DNA from 3 places in the Streptomyces sp. NPDC002104 genome. Region 3 is predicted to be linked to each of the others. Evidence: riboswitches for the same ligand, from Rfam matches in the RefSeq annotation. Region 3 holds a riboswitch; each other region holds the start of a gene.

Region 1 (5,260 bases), on a different contig from region 3:
ACCTCGACGCCGAGCTGAGCGCCCTCCTTCCCAGCTGAATCCGGCGAACCCGGTGAACCCGGTGAACCCGGTGCAACCGCCGCCGTGGCGGACGCGTCCTCACGGATGACACCGTTCCCCGTCTCTCGGAATCGAGGGGACGCCATGAACCGTCCACGCCGCCGGCAGGCCGTCGCAGTGGGGGCGGGCGCACTGCTCGCCGCCGCCCTGGCCTTCGCCGCACCGGCCTCCGCCGCGGCCACCACGGCCGCCTCCACCACCAAGGCCACCCAGACTCCGCTCGTCGTCAATGCCCGCTACGGCGGCCACTGCACGTACGACCGGGTGGTCGTCGACCTCCAGGGGTCCGTCCCCGGGGTCACCGTCACCCCCGTCCCGAAGCTGGTCTACGACGGGTCCGGCAAGCCCGTCCCGCTGGCCGGGACGTACTTCCTGGAGATCCGCCTGCACCCCGCCGCCGGACACGACGACGCGGGCCGCAACGTCTACCGCGGGCCCAAGCTCGTCACGATCGGCCTGCCCAAGCTGAAGGGCCTCGCCCTGACCGGCGACTACGAGGGGTACGTCACCCTCGGCGCCGCCTTCGACACCAAGCCCGCCTACAGCTCGTTCACGCTGCACGCCCCGGAGCGCTTCGTCCTGGACGTCGCGCACCCGAACGTCTGCTGAGCGCACACCCGCCGGCGGGAGACGGGGCCCGGCTACCGGTGCTCGGGGTTCGGGAAGTCGAAGCGGCAGCCCGCGTCCCACAGGGAGCGCTGGTTGCCGTGCGCCGGCATCCCGCCGGACCGCTTGAGCAGGGCCGCCAGGTGCATGAGGTTCCAGCTCATGAAGGCCGTGTTCCGGTTGGTGAAATCGTTCTCGGGACCGCCCGATCCGGGGTCCAGGTACGAGGGCCCGGGCCCGGCCTCGCCGATCCAGCCGGCGTCGGCCTGCGGGGGGATCGCGTAGCCGAGGTGCTGGAGGCTGTAGAGGACGTTCATGGCGCAGTGCTTGACCCCGTCCTCATTGCCCGTGATCAGCGCCCCGCCCACGCGCCCGTAGTAGGCGTACTGGCCCTGGTCGTTCAGGATCGAGGAGCAGGCGTAGAGCCGCTCGATGACCTGCTTCATCACCGAGCTGTTGTCCCCGAGCCAGATCGGGCCGCACAGCACGAGGATGTCGGCGTCCATGATCTGGCTGTAGAGCACCGGCCACTGATCGCTGTCCCAGCCGTGGTCGGTCATGTCGGGCCAGACACCGGTGGCGATGTCGTGGTCGACGGCCCGGATGAGCGAGGTCCGCGCCCCGGCCGCCTCCATCACCGCGCGGCTCTTGTCGATCAGGCCCTCGGTGTTGCTGGGCTCGGGCGATCGCTTGAGCGTGCAGTTGACGTACACGGCGGTGAGGTCGGAGTAGTCGAAGGCGGGCGCGGCATCGGATTCGGCGGTCACCGCACCAGCGTCGGCGCCACGGGGCGGGGCCGCCAGCGGACCGCACCCGTCCGGGCGCGCGGCCCCCGTACGGAACGGCGCGGAGCCGCGGATCGCCCGGCCACCCGCGGCGGCGGGCCCGCGGAACTCCCCCTCGGGTCCGCGCCCTTGGGCGTCACACCGGGCGACCGGCTACGGAGCGTCACGGCCAAGCGGAATCCGGAAGGCGGCCGGCGCGATTGGGGCGGGTTGTTACCGGTCCGTGCGGCCGACTAGGGTCAGCGGGCCTTGGTGTTCGGGAAACCGGTGGGAAACCGGTGCGGCCCTCGCCACTGTGATCGGGAAGTCCGGCTCCACTCCTGCGGGAAAGCCACTGGGCTGCGCGGGAGGTTCCGCGCTGCCCGGGAAGGCGGGGCATGGACGTCAACCCGTGAGCCAGGAGACCGGCCGGGGCGCGTTGTCCATCCACGAGGTGCTGGAGAGGTCTCCCTACTCATGCATATAGCCGAGGGGTTCCTGCCCCCTTTGCACGCGGTCGCCTGGGGCGCCGCGTCCGCTCCCTTCGTCGTCCACGGCGTCCGCGCGCTCACCCGCGAGGTGAAGGCCAACCCGGAGAGCACGCTGCTGCTCGGCGCGTCCGGGGCCTTCACCTTCGTCCTGTCCGCCCTGAAGATCCCTTCGGTGACCGGCAGTTGCTCGCACCCCACGGGCACCGGACTCGGGGCGATCCTGTTCCGGCCGCCGATCATGGCGGTGCTGGGCACGATCACCCTGCTGTTCCAGGCCCTGCTGCTGGCGCACGGCGGGCTCACCACCCTCGGCGCCAACGTCTTCTCGATGGCCATCGCCGGCCCGTGGGCGGGCTACGCCGTCTACCGGCTGCTGCGGAAGGCCGGAGCCCCGCTGATGGTGACCGTGTTCTTCGGCGCCTTCTTCGCCGACCTGGTCACCTACTGCGTCACCAGCGTGCAGCTCGCGCTGGCCTTCCCCGACCCGGCCTCCGGGTTCATCGGCTCGCTCGCGAAGTTCGGGGGGATCTTCGCGGTCACGCAGATCCCGCTGGCCGTGAGCGAGGGGCTGCTGACCGTCCTGGTGATGCGGCTGCTGATGGCGTCGAGCAAGTCGGACCTGGTCCGCCTCGGCGTCGCGAAGCTGACCGGCACCCGTACCGAAGAGAGGGCGGCGGCCTGATGAGCGGGATGCCGAAGAACACGAAGATGTCCAGGAACGCCAAGATCAACGCTCTGCTGCTGCTCCTGGTGGCGGCGCTGGCCGTGCTCCCGGTCGCCCTGGGGATGGGCGACCACAAGGAGGAGCCCTTCGCCGGCGCCGACGCGCAGGCCGAGACGGCGATCACCGAGCTGAAGCCGGACTACGAGCCCTGGTTCTCCCCCCTCTACGAGCCCCCCTCCGGCGAGATCGAGTCCGCGCTGTTCGCCCTGCAGGCGGCACTGGGCGCGGGCGTGCTCGCGTACTACTTCGGCGTCCGCAAGGGCCGCCGCCAGGGAGCGGCCGCCGCCGCTGCCGCCGCCTCCCCCACCACCGCCCCGGAGGCGTAGGCGGTGCTGCCGATCGACGTGGCCGCGCACAGCAGTCGCTGGCGGGGCCGGCACCCGCTGGAGAAGGCCGTGCTCGGGATCGGGCTGACGGTCACCGCCGTGTGCCTGCCGCCCTGGCCGGGCGGGCCGCTGGTGGCCGCCGCCACCCTCGCCGTGCTGCTCGGGCCGGCCGGGGTGGCCGGCCGGCAGCTCTGGCGGGCCTTCCGGATCCCGCTCGGCTTCTGCTTCACCGGGGCGGTGCCGCTGCTGTTCGCGGTCGGCGGCCCGTCGGGGCCGGTCTCCCTGGCCCCCGACGGCCCCCGGGCCGCCGCCGAACTGCTGCTGCGCACCTCGGCGGCCTCGCTCGGACTGCTGCTGTTCGCCTTCACCACCCCGGTCTCCGACGTACTGCCCCGGCTGGTGCGGGCCGGGGTGCCGGCCCCGGTGGTGGACGTGGCGCTGGTCATGTACCGGATCGGCTTCCTGCTGCTCGACTCCATGGCCCAGGTCCGCCGGGCCCAGGCGGCCCGCCTCGGGCACACCGGCCGGGCCGCGGTGTGGCGCTCCCTCGCGGGGCTCGCCGCCACCTCCTTCGTACGGGCCTTCGACCGCGCGGCCAAGCTCCAGTCGGGGCTGGCCGGGCGCGGCTACGACGGCGCGCTGCGGGTCCTCGTCCCGGAGGCGGCCCTGTCGTGGCGCTTCCTGACGGCCACCGCCGGCCTGCTGGCGGCCCTGATCACCCTGACCCTCACCCTGAAGGGGCTCTCCTCGTGAACCCGGTGACGACCCCCCTGGTGGAACTGACCGGCGCCGGCTACGCCTACGAGGACGGCCCCGCCGTCCTGACCGGCGTCGACTTCGCCATCGCGCCGGGCCGGGCGCTGGCCCTGCTGGGCCGCAACGGCAGCGGCAAGACCACCCTGATGCGGCTGCTGAGCGGCGGCCTGCGGCCCGGCGCGGGATCGCTGCGGCTGGACGGCACGCGGGTCTCGTACGACCGGGCCGGGCTGACCCGGCTGCGCACGTCCGTGCAGCTCGTGGTGCAGGATCCCGACGACCAGCTGTTCGCGGCCTCGGTCGAGCAGGACGTGTCCTTCGGCCCGATGAACCTGGGGCTCCCCGCCCCGGAGGTCCGCGCCCGCGTGGACGCGGCCCTCGCCGCCCTGGACATCACCCCGCTCCGGGACCGCCCCACCCACCTGCTCTCCTACGGCCAGCGCAAGCGCGCGGCGATCGCGGGGGCGGTGGCGATGGCGCCGCGGGTGCTGATCCTGGACGAGCCGACGGCCGGCCTGGACCCGGACGGCCAGGAGCGCCTCCTCGACGTCCTGGCGGGCCTGCGGTCGTCCGGCACCACGGTGGTCATGGCCACCCACGACGTGGACCTGGCGGTCCGCTGGGCCGACGACGCGGCGGTCCTGACCCCGCAGGGCATCCGCTTCGGCCCGGCCGAGCCCCTCCTCTCGGACCCGGCCCTGCTCACCTCGGCGGGCCTGCGCCCGGCCTGGTCCCCGGCGGTGGCCGCGCTGCTGCGGGCCCACGGCCTGCTGGCGGCGGACGCCCCGGGCCCCCGCGATCCGCAGGCCCTGGCCGCCTGGGGGCAAATCTAGGATGGCCGCATGTCGCTGCCGCACGCCATCCTCACCGCCCTGCTCGAGAAGCCCTCGTCGGGGCTGGAGCTGACCCGGCGGTTCGACAGGTCGATCGGGTACTTCTGGTCCGCGACGCACCAGCAGATCTACCGGGAGCTCGGCCGGCTGGAGGAGGGCGGGCTGATCCGGGCGCTGCCCAGCGAGGGGCCCGTACGCGGGCAGAAGAAGGAGTACGAGGTGCTGCCCGCCGGGAGCGGGGAGCTGGCGCGGTGGGTCGGGGAGCGTCAGGATCCCAAGCCGGTGCGCGATCCGCTGCTGCTGCGGATCCGGGCGGCCGCGGTCGTGGGGCCGCAGGGGCTGGCGGCCGAGCTGCGGCGGCATCTGGAGCTGCACCGGGCCCAGCTGGCCGTGTACGAGGGCATCGAGGAGAGGGACTTCCCGGTGGGCCGGGACTCCGGCGAGGACCGGCTGCGGCGTGTCGTGCTGCACGCGGGAACCGGGCTGGAGACGTTCTGGCTGCGCTGGCTGGAGGAGGCCCTCGCCGAGGTGGAAGGCATGGCCGGCGGGGTCCCCCGGGACGTGGCCGGCGGACAGCGGCAGACCTGACGCGCGCCCCGGCCCGGCGGGGGCCGGGGGCGTCGCGGGGGCTTACTTGTTCAGGGAGGCCCAGAACTCGTCGAAGCTCAGCAGGCCGTCGTCGTTCGCGTCCTTGGCGGCG
Region 2 (5,260 bases), on a different contig from region 3:
ACCCTGCTGATCACCGTGGTGCTGCGCCGGGTGCTGCGCGGGTTCCTCAAGCAGATCTCCATCCTGCTCGGCCTCCTCGCCGGCACCCTGATCGCGCTGCCCCTGGGCCTCGCGGACTTCAGCGCCGTGGCCGACGCGGACGTGATCGGCTTCCCCACGCCCTTCCACTTCGGGGCACCGCAGTTCGCCGTCGCCGCGATCGTCTCCATGATGATCGTGATGATCGTCTCCATGACCGAGAGCACCGCCGACGTCATCGCCCTCGGCCAGATCGTCGACAAGCCGGCGGACGAGAAGACCCTCGCCGCGGCGCTGCGCGCGGACGGCCTGGGCACCGCGCTGAGCCCGCTCTTCAACGGCTTCGCCGCCAGCGCCTTCGCGCAGAACGTCGGTCTGGTCGCCATCACCAAGGTCCGCAGCCGCTACGTCGTGGCCGCGAGCGGCGGCATCCTCATCCTCCTGGGCCTGTGCCCGTTCCTCGCGTCGGTCGTCTCCCTGGTGCCGCAGCCCGTCCTCGGCGGCGTCGGCCTCGCCCTGTTCGGCACCGTGGCCGCCAGCGGCATCCAGACCCTCGCCCAGGCCGGGCTCGAACGCGGCGACAACGTCCTCATCGTGGCCATCAGCCTCGGAGTCGGCGTCATCCCCATGGCCAGCGACGGCTTCTACCACGGCTTCCCGGAGAGCATGCGCATCATCCTCGACTCTGGCATCAGCACCGGCTGCGTCGCCGCGGTACTGCTCAACCTCGCCTTCAACCACATCGGCCGCGCCGGTCAGGACGACATTCCGGAGAAGGAGCCCGCGTCCACCGCGTCCGTGCACTGACCCCGGGAAGGGCCCCGGCCGGCGCACCGGCCCACCGCGCCCACGCCACCGGCGTACAGGCGTACCGGCGGCCGGCACACGGATGCCCCGTGTGCCGGCCGTCCTTCCGCGCGGTCAGGCGCCCGGCGGGATCTCCGAGCGCACCCGGTGGGCCGCCTCGACGAGGTGCTCCAGTGAGGCCCGCGTCTCGGACCAGCCCCGGGTCTTCAGACCGCAGTCGGGGTTGACCCAGAGCCGTTCGGCGGGGATCGCCCCAAGTCCCTTGCGCAGCAGGGCCGCCGCTTCCCCGGCCGAGGGGATGCGCGGGGAGTGGATGTCCCAGACTCCGGGGCCGACCTCGCGGGGGTAGCCCGCGCCGGCGAGCTCGTCGGCGACCTGCATGTGCGAGCGGGCCGCCTCCAGGCTGATGACGTCGGCGTCGAGGTCCTCGATGGCCCCGACGATGTCCCCGAACTCCGCGTAGCACATGTGCGTGTGGATCTGGGTGTCCGGTCGGACGCCGCTGGTGGTGAGGCGGAAGGATTCGGTGGCCCATGCCAGGTAGCCGGCGTGGTCGGCGGCGCGCAGCGGCAGGGTTTCGCGCAGGGCCGGCTCGTCGACCTGGATGACGGACGTGCCGGCCGCTTCGAGGTCCTTCACCTCGTCGCGCAGGGCGAGTCCGACCTGGCGCGCGGTCTCGTCGAGGGGCTGGTCGTCGCGTACGAAGGACCAGGCGAGCATGGTCACGGGCCCGGTGAGCATGCCCTTGACCGGCTTGGCCGTCTGCTCCTGGGCGTACGCGGTCCAGCGGACGGTCATCGGATCGGGGCGGGAGACGTCCCCGGCGAGGACCGGCGGGCGGACGTAGCGGGTGCCGTACGACTGGACCCAGCCGTGCTGGGTCGCGAGGTAGCCGGTCAGCCGCTCGGCGAAGTACTGCACCATGTCGGCCCGTTCGGGCTCTCCGTGTACCAGCACGTCGAGGCCCGTCTTCTCCTGGAAGGAGACGACCTCGCGGATCTCGGCCCGGATGCGGTCCTCGTAGGCCGCCTCGGTGATGCGTCCGGCGCGCAGGTCGGCGCGGGCGGTGCGCAGTTCCGTGGTCTGCGGGAAGGAACCGATGGTGGTGGTGGGGAGCAGCGGCAGGCCCAGGTGGGTGCGCTGGGCGGCGGCCCGTTCGGCGTAGGGCTGGGCGCGGTGGCCGTCGGCGTCGGTGATCGCCGCGGTACGGGCGCGGACCGCCGGGTCGTGGGTGATCCGGGAGGCGGCGCGGGAGGCCAGGTCGGCCCGGTTCGCGGCGAGTTCGGCCGCGATGGCGTCGGTGCCCGCGGCGAGACCCCGGGCCAGCGTGGTGATCTCGGCGGTCTTCTGGCGGGCGAAGGCGAGCCAGCGGCGGATCTGCGGATCGATGTCCCGCTCGGCGTCGGCGTCGAGCGGGACGTGCAGCAGGGAGCAGGAGGCGGCCACGTCCACCCGGTCGGCGAGGCCGAGCAAGGTGCCGAGGGTGGTCAGCGACTTCCGGTGATCGTTGATCCAGATGTTGCGGCCGCCCACCACGCCCGCGACGAGCCGCTTGCCGGGGATGCCGCCGGCCGCGGCGAGGTCGTCGAGGTTGGCGGCGGCCCGGCCGGTGAAGTCGAGGGCGAGGCCCTCCACGGGCGCCTTCGCCAGGACGGGCAGGGCGTCGCCGAGCCGGTCGAAGTAGGAGGCGACGAGCAGCTTGGGGCGCTCGGTGAGCGCGCCGAGCTCGCGGTAGGCGCGGGCGGCCGCGTTCAGTTCGGCCGGGGTGCGGTCCTGGACCAGGGCGGGCTCGTCGAGCTGGACCCACGAGGCTCCCGCGGCGCGCAGGGCGGCGAGGACCTGGGCGTAGACGGGCAGCAGCCGGTCGAGGAGGGCGAGCGGATCGAAGCCGGCCGCCACGCCGGGCGCGGGCTTGGCGAGGAGGAGGTAGGTCACCGGGCCGACGAGGACCGGGCGGGCGGTGTGCCCGAGGGCCAGGGCCTCCTTCAGCTCCGCGACCTGCTTGGCCGGTTCGGCGGTGAAGACGGTGTCGGGTCCGAGTTCGGGGACCAGGTAGTGGTAGTTGGTGTCGAACCACTTGGTCATCTCCAGCGGGGTCACGTCCTGCGTCCCGCGGGCCATCGCGAAGTAGCCGTCCAGGGCGTCCGCTTCGACGGCGGACCGGTGGCGGCCGGGGATCGCGCCGACCATGACCGTGGTGTCCAGGACGTGGTCGTAGTACGAGAAGTCACCGGTCGGAACCTCGGTGATGCCGGCCTCGGCGAGCTGGGCCCAGTTGGCCCGGCGCAGGTCGCGGGCGGTCTCGCGGAGGGCTTCGGCGCTGACGCGGCCCTTCCAGTAGCCCTCGGTCGCCTTCTTCAGTTCCCGGTTGGGTCCCTGGCGGGGGTAGCCGTACACGGTGGCCCCTACGGGCGCGGCTGCGGACTCGGTGGTCACGGAACTCTCCTTCGCGAGCGTGTCTCCATGAACCCGGTGACGGGTCGCGGACGCGAAGGGTGCGGCAGCGGGCGGGCCGCGAGGTCGCGTACGACGGGGTACGCGACGGAGGGGTCCGTCCGAGGTGCACGCCGACCCGCCCACGAGGTCACCGGGAAACCGTGCGCGGTCGATCGCGCACGGGCAACGGGCAGGTCTTCGGACTCGCGGGCGCGCGGACCACAAGGGCCCCCACCTACTGGCCGTCGCTTCCCAGGACCGGTTCCGGTCCCAGTGCGTATGACGGCGGTCGTTCCCACTCACCGCTGCGGGGCAGTCCCGGATTCCCACCGGGTTCCCTCTTACGACGCCTCCCGCCTGGCGGACGGGGGCGAACCAGCTGCGGGGCCCACACTAGGCCGACCGCCCGGGGAATGAACACGACTTCCCGCATGCCGGACGGTGACGTGGGACACGGATGGGCGCGAGACCGGCGGGCCGGGCACCGCCGAACGGGCGAATCACACTGACGGCCCGACAGATAACAGAAAGTTAGCTTAATTCTAATTATGGTGAATTGTCGGATTCTGGGTTGTACTGGACGCCGGTAACACCGTCCATGAACTGGAGCGTTACGTGGCATCCACCACTCTCACCGTCTGGAAGTTCCCCACACCCGAGGGAGCGCAGCAGGCGGAGTCCGCCCTGCTCGCCCTGCAGAAGGAACAGCTGATACAGGTGCACGACGCGGCGGTCGTCACCTGGCGCGACGGGGCCGAGAAGCCGAAGACCCAGCAGCTGAACAGCCTCACGGGAGCGGGCGCGCTCTCCGGCACCTTCTGGGGAATGCTCTTCGGGCTCCTGTTCTTCGTGCCGCTGCTCGGCGCCGCCGTGGGCGCCGCGGCCGGGGCCATCGGCGGATCGCTCTCCGACGTCGGCATCGACGACCAGTTCATCGACACGGTGAAGTCCGAAGTGAAGCCCGGGACCTCGGCGCTGTTCCTGCTCTCCTCCGACGCCGTGGTCGAGCGGGTCCGCGGCGCCTTCCCCGGCGGGCAGGCCCAGCTGATCCGCTCCAACCTCTCCGGCACGCAGGAGCAGCAGCTCCGCGAGGTCTTCGCCGCCTGAGCTGGCGCCGCCGGGGGCCCTGACGACGCCGTGACGCCGTGACGCCGTGGCCCGGGACCGGGGACTCCTCCCCGGTCCCGGGCCGCGGCGGTGACCCCGCCCCGTTGCGGGATGTCCACCGACCCGAGGATCTGAGGAAGGGGCCCGAGCGGTGAGCGTTCCGCGGACAGCAGGACCGCACGACAAGGACGGGGCGGGCTCCTTCGCCCCCTGGCTGCGCCGCTACCGCGGCAGATGGCTGCGGGGCGACACGCTGGGCGCCCTCACCGCGTGGGCGCTGATCGTGCCCGAGTGCGTCGCCTACGCGCAGATCGCCGGGGTCCCGCCGCAGAACGCCTTCTACGCGGCCCCGGTCGCCCTCCTCGTGTACGCGCTGCTGGGCCGCTCCAACTTCCTGCTCATCGGGGCCACCTCGGCCGCCGCGGTCCTCTCGGCCGCCACCGTCTCGGCGGTCGGTCCCGCCCCGCAGGACGCCGTCGGGCTGTCGGCCGCCCTCGCGGTGATCGTCGGCGCGGTGCTGCTGGCGGCGGGGCTGGCCCGGCTCGGGTTCCTCACCAGCTTCCTCGCCGAACCGGCCCTGGTGGGCTTCCTGTTCGGCATGGCCCTGACGATCGTCGTCCGGCAGGCCGCGAAGCTCGTCGGGGTGCCGGGCGGTGACGGCACCTTCTTCGAGCGGCTGTGGACCGTCCTGTCGGGGGCCCCGCACTGGTCCCTGGCCACTCTGGCCGTCGGGGCGGGCGCGCTGGCCCTGCTGTTCGTGCTGGAACGCCTCGCGCCCCGCCTGCCCGCCTCCCTGATCGTCCTGGTGGCGGCCCTCCTGCTGTCGGCCGCCCTCGACCTCGAAGACCACGGCGTCGACACCGTCGGGCACATCCCCCCGGCCGTGCCGGTC
Region 3 (5,260 bases):
GGTCGATCTTCTCGACCGAGTCCATCCAGCGGAAGCAGAACTGCGCCTTCTCGCGGATCGACGGGATCTCCTCGACCGCGTCGAACGCGGCCGCGCGGTCGTCCGGGTCGGGCAGATAGGTGTCGAGCAGCGTCAGGTAGAACTGGACGTGCACGGCCTCCTCGAAGAGCTGGCGCGACAGGTACAGGCGCGCCTCCGGGGAGTTGATGTGCTTGTAGAGCGTGAGGACCAGGTTGTTCGAGACGATCGAGTCGCCCGTCGCGAAGAACGCGACCAGCCGGCCGATCATGTGCTGCTCGGAGGGCGTCAGCTTCGCGAGGTCCGCGACGTCCGAGTGGAGGTCGACCTCCTCGACGGTCCAGGTGTTCTTGATCGCGTCCCGGTAGCGCTCGTAGAAGTCCGGGTAGCGCATGGGGCGGAGCGTGAGCTCGAAGCCCGGGTCCAGGAGGTTCTTGGTGGTGTCGGTGGAGCTCATTACTGGCAGGCCTCGCAGGACTCGGGGTTCTCAAGGGAGCAGGCCAGCGCGTCGGCGTCGACGGCCTGCGGGAGCGGGGTGGCGGCGGCCGGGACGGCGGTGCCGGACGCGGCGCGGGCGATCTTCGTCGCCGGGCGCGAGCGCAGGTAGTACGTGGTCTTCAGCCCCTGCTTCCAGGCGTACGCGTACATCGAGCTGAGCTTGCCGATGGTGGGCGTCTCCAGGAACAGGTTCAGCGACTGCGACTGGTCCAGGAACGGGGTGCGCGCCGCCGCCATGTCGATCAGGCCGCGCTGCGGGATCTCCCACGCCGTGCGGTACAGGTCGCGCACCTCCGCCGGGATCCAGCCGAAGCCCTGGACCGAGCCGGAGGACTCGCGCAGCGCCTCGCGGGTCTGGGCGTCCCAGACGCCGAGCCGCTTGAGCTCCTGCACCAGGTAGCCGTTGACCTGGAGGAACTCACCGCTCAGCGTCTCGCGCTTGAAGAGGTTGGAGACCTGCGGCTCGATGCACTCGTACACGCCCGCGATGGAGGCGATGGTCGCCGTCGGGGCGATGGCCAGGAGGAGCGAGTTGCGCATCCCGGACGTCGCGACGCGGGCGCGCAGCGCGTCCCAGCGCTCCGGCCAGTTCAGCTCGACTGCGTAGTGATCGGGGTGCAGGACGCCGCGGGCCGTGCGGGTCTGCTCCCACGCGGGGAGCGGGCCGCTGCGCTCGGCCAGGTCGCAGGAGGCCTCGTACGCCGCGAGCATGATGCGCTCGGAGAGCTTCGTGGACAGGGCCTTCGCCTCGGGGGAGTCGAAGGGCAGCTTCAGCTGGAAGAAGACGTCCTGGAGGCCCATCGCGCCCAGGCCCACCGGACGCCAGCGGGCGTTGGAGCGGCCGGCCTGCTCGGTCGGGTAGAAGTTGATGTCCACGACGCGGTCCAGGAAGGTGACCGCGGTGCGGACGGTCTCGTCCAGGCGCTCCCAGTCGATGTCCCCGGACTCGGCGAGGACGAAGGCGCCGAGGTTGACCGAGCCGAGGTTGCAGACGGCCGTCTCGCCGTCGTTGGTGACCTCGATGATCTCGGTGCACAGGTTCGAGGAGTGGACGACGGTGCCCGGCTCGGCGGTCTGGTTCGCCGTGCGGTTCGAGGCGTCCTTGAAGGTCATCCAGCCCTGGCCGGTCTGCGCGAGGGTGCGCATCATCCGGCCGTACAGGTCGCGGGCGGGCATGGTCTTGCGGGCCAGGCCCGACTCCTCGGCCTTGCGGTACGCGGCGTCGAACGCGTCGCCCCACAGGTCGACCAGCTCGGGGACGTCGGCGGGGGAGAACAGCGACCAGTCGGCGTCGGCGTTCACGCGGCGCATGAACTCGTCCGGCACCCAGTGCGCGAGGTTCAGGTTGTGCGTGCGGCGCTGGTCCTCGCCGGTGTTGTCGCGGAGCTCCAGGAACTCCTCGATGTCCGCGTGCCAGGTCTCCAGGTAGACCGCGGCGGCGCCCTTGCGGCGGCCGCCCTGGTTCACGGCGGCGACGGAGGCGTCCAGCGTCTTCAGGAACGGCACGATGCCGTTGGAGTGGCCGTTGGTGCCGCGGATCAGCGAACCGCGGGCGCGGATGCGGGAGTACGACAGGCCGATGCCGCCGGCGTGCTTGGACAGGCGCGCGACCTGGTGGTAGCGGTCGTAGATCGAGTCCAGCTCGTCCAGCGGGGAATCCAGCAGGTAGCAGGAGGACATCTGCGGGTGCCGGGTGCCGGAGTTGAAGAGGGTGGGGGAGGAGGGCAGGTAGTCGAGGCGGCTCATCAGCCGGTAGAGCGAGGCCACTTCCTCGACGGCCTGGACCGTCTCGTTCTCCGCGAGGCCGCAGGCCACCCGCAGCATGAAGTACTGCGGGGTCTCGATGACCTGGCGGGTGATCGGGTGGCGCAGCAGGTAACGGCTGTGCAGGGTGCGCAGGCCGAAGAAGCCGAAGCGGTCGTCGGCGCCCTCGGCGAGCGCGTGCGCGACCAGCGCGTCGAGCCGGCTCGCGTGCAGGCGGACGAAGTCGGCGGTGCGGTCGGCGATCAGGCCCTCGCGGTGGCCGACCTCGACGGACTCGGAGAAGGAACCGGAACCCTGGCCGGCGGCCTCGTCGCGGACGGCCAGCGTCAGCAGGCGGGCGGCGAGGCGGGAGTACGCCGGGTCCTCGGAGATCAGCCCGGCGGCCGCCTCGGTGGCGAGCGTACGGAGCTCCGCCTCGTCGGCGGCGGCGCTGCGGCCGCGCAGCGCGGCGGCGGCGACCCGGCCGGGGTCGGTGTCGGGCAGGTCGGCGGTCAGCTCGGTGAGCGTGCGCAGGAGCGCGGCCCCCGGACCCTCGTGGGCGGACGGGTCGGACTCGGCGCGCGGTGCGGAAGGCGCGATGGTCACGGGGGGAGCTCTCCCTCGCTCGGCTCCGGGAACACCTTTGGTGCGGGGCGCGAGGGGGCGCACGTGGGGAGCGCGTGCCTGGCAGGGCTGTGCGCATGCGCCACGTGGCGTCCACCGGCCCAACCGCGAGGCCCGGACGTGTCTGCACCCGGTTCGGTCGAGCCGGGCGCACTGTCGACAGGTCCTCGGACTTGCGGATGCACCGAGCGAGTCGGTGCATTTCATACCGTTGCGGGACAGTTCCGGATTCCCACCGGATTCCCCTGCGACGACAGCGAGCATGAGCATACATGTGGGGGCCGGTCCTTGCGTGAGCCCCCACATGTTGTGTCGCTCCCCGAGCCGGGTGCGTGACTACAGCTCCAGGCGGTAGGTGAGCAGGGGCAGGCCCGGAACCGGGTACCAGTCCCGCTCCGGCGTCCGTACGAAGCCCAGCCGGTCGTAGATCCGGTGCGCCCCGAGCATCTTCTCCGTGGTCGACAGCACCAGGTGGCCCACGCCCTCCAGCTCCCGGGCGCGGCTCACGCAGGCCCGTACGAGGGCCTCGCCCGCGCCGCGGCCGCGGGCCGCCGGGGAGACGGCCAGCATCCGGAACTCCGCCTCGCCGGGGCCCGCGATGTCGCACAGCGGGCTGCCGGGAGGGGCGAAGGTCACACCGCCGAGCAGCGTGCCCTCGTACTCCGCGACGAGCACTTCGCCGTCGGGGGCCCGGCCGGCGACATCGCGCAGCCTGCTCAGGTAGGGGTCGTCCGCGGAGAAGTGCAGCAGTCCGTCGTCGAGGTAGGCCCGTGCGGTGATCTCGCCGAGCTCTTCGTATTCGGCGGCCGCCGCCGTCCTGATGATGATGTCCATGGCATCGAGTGTGCGACAGGGAAAGGGAAGGGGCCGCCGCGTTCCGTCGGGTGGACGGTGGACGCGGCGGCCCCTGCGGGACCCGCCCGTTCAGCAGCAGCGGAACCCTTCGCGCGGGTCGCCCTCACGGGCGTCCGTGCGGGCCCGTTCGAAGGCCCGGCGGGACGGGACCGGCGCGTCCGGGTCGTGCGTACGGGCGTGCGCGACGTAGCGGTCGTAGGCGGCCTCGCCCGAGAACTCCCGTACGAAGTACCGGGCCCGGCCCAGTACGTGGCGCAGGCGGGTCATCACGCCGGCTCGCGTACGGGGTCCTTCGCGAGGCCCCCGCCCGAATCGAGCCCGGCGGCCGCGAGCTCGGCCCGCTCCTCGGCGGTGGGGATGAGCCCGGCCGGGGCGACGAGCTTGGACTCGGTCCACGGGACCTCGGCCAGGGTGACCGACTCGGGCTTGCGGATGGCCCCCAGGCAGGTCCGGGCCGCGTCCACGAGCACGATGACGATCAGCAGGGCGAAGAACACCGACAGCACGCCGTCCACCGTGGCGTTGGTGACCACGGTGTGCATCTCGTCCATGGTCTTGGCGGGCTTGAGGATCTTGCCCGCGTCGATCCCGTCCTGGTAGACGTCCCGCTGGGCGAAGAAGCCGATCTTCGGGTTGTCCGAGAAGATCTTCTGGTAGCTGGCGGTGAGCGTGACGGCCAGGTCCCAGGCCAGCGGAACGCCCGTCACCCAGGCCCACTTGAGCCGGCCCGACTTGATCAGCAGGGTGGTGCAGACGGCCAGGGCGACCGCCGCGAGCAGCTGGTTCGCGATGCCGAACAGCGGGAAGAGCTGGTTGATGCCGCCCAGCGGGTCCTTGACGCCGACCCACAGGAAGTAGCCCCAGCCGCCGACGACGATCGCGCTGGCGAACCAGACGCCGGGCTTCCAGCTGACGTCCTTGAAGGACTTGTGCACGTTGCCGAGGGTGTCCTGGAGCATGAAGCGGCCCACGCGGGTACCGGCGTCCACGGTCGTCAGGATGAACAGGGCCTCGAACATGATCGCGAAGTGGTACCAGAACGCCTTCATCGAGGAGCCGCCGACCACGGCCGAGAAGATCTCCGACATTCCGAGTGCGAAGGTCGGTGCGCCACCGGTACGGGACAGCAGGCTGGTCTCCTCCACGTCCTTCGCGGCCTGGGCGAGGGCGTCGGGGGAGATGGCGAAGCCGAAGTTCGTGACGGCCTGCGAGGCCGTCTCGACGGTGGCGCCGACGACCCCGCCGGGGGAGTTGATGGCGAAGTACAGGCCGGGGTCGATGATGCAGGCCGCGATGATCGCCATGATGGCGACGAAGGACTCGGTCAGCATCGCGCCGTAGCCGATGACCCGGACCTGGGTCTCCTTCTGGATCATCTTGGGGGTGGTGCCCGAGGAGACCAGGGAGTGGAAGCCGGACAGGGCTCCGCAGGCGATGGTGATGAAGACGAACGGGAACATCGAGCCGGCGAAGACCGGGCCGTCGCCGCGCGAGGCGAACTCGGTGACCGCGGGCATCTTCA

The links. A riboswitch is a leader RNA that binds a small molecule or an ion and turns the genes downstream of it on or off. The one in region 3 is predicted to bind cobalamin.
Region 1: linked by a shared signal. The riboswitch ahead of ACWCP2_RS22990 (energy-coupling factor ABC transporter permease) and the one ahead of ACWCP2_RS21945 (ribonucleoside-diphosphate reductase subunit alpha) in region 3 are both predicted to bind cobalamin.
Region 2: linked by a shared signal. The riboswitch ahead of metE (5-methyltetrahydropteroyltriglutamate--homocysteine S-methyltransferase) and the one ahead of ACWCP2_RS21945 (ribonucleoside-diphosphate reductase subunit alpha) in region 3 are both predicted to bind cobalamin.

The regions. Positions count from the first base shown of each region.
Region 1 covers NZ_JBSFDF010000028.1:25,904-31,163, reverse strand. The annotation lists gene ACWCP2_RS23005 (SsgA family sporulation/cell division regulator) at 1-38, shown strand, start outside; gene ACWCP2_RS23000 (AMIN-like domain-containing (lipo)protein) at 145-669, shown strand; gene ACWCP2_RS22995 (flavodoxin family protein) at 702-1,433, opposite strand; cobalamin riboswitch at 1,685-1,878, shown strand; gene ACWCP2_RS22990 (energy-coupling factor ABC transporter permease) at 1,908-2,603, shown strand; gene ACWCP2_RS22985 (energy-coupling factor ABC transporter substrate-binding protein) at 2,612-2,971, shown strand; gene cbiQ (cobalt ECF transporter T component CbiQ) at 2,975-3,724, shown strand; gene ACWCP2_RS22975 (energy-coupling factor ABC transporter ATP-binding protein) at 3,730-4,560, shown strand; gene ACWCP2_RS22970 (PadR family transcriptional regulator) at 4,570-5,148, shown strand; gene ACWCP2_RS22965 (EF-hand domain-containing protein) at 5,191-5,260, opposite strand, start outside.
Region 2 covers NZ_JBSFDF010000001.1:151,226-156,485, reverse strand. The annotation lists gene ACWCP2_RS00700 (nucleobase:cation symporter-2 family protein) at 1-825, shown strand, start outside; gene metE (5-methyltetrahydropteroyltriglutamate--homocysteine S-methyltransferase) at 940-3,261, opposite strand; cobalamin riboswitch at 3,434-3,656, opposite strand; gene ACWCP2_RS00690 (DUF1269 domain-containing protein) at 3,877-4,368, shown strand; gene ACWCP2_RS00685 (SulP family inorganic anion transporter) at 4,520-5,260, shown strand, end outside.
Region 3 covers NZ_JBSFDF010000026.1:18,037-23,296, forward strand. The annotation lists gene ACWCP2_RS21940 (ribonucleotide-diphosphate reductase subunit beta) at 1-475, opposite strand, end outside; gene ACWCP2_RS21945 (ribonucleoside-diphosphate reductase subunit alpha) at 475-2,865, opposite strand; cobalamin riboswitch at 3,025-3,153, opposite strand; gene ACWCP2_RS21950 (GNAT family N-acetyltransferase) at 3,220-3,717, opposite strand; gene ACWCP2_RS21955 (YbdD/YjiX family protein) at 3,808-4,005, opposite strand; gene ACWCP2_RS21960 (carbon starvation CstA family protein) at 4,005-5,260, opposite strand, start outside.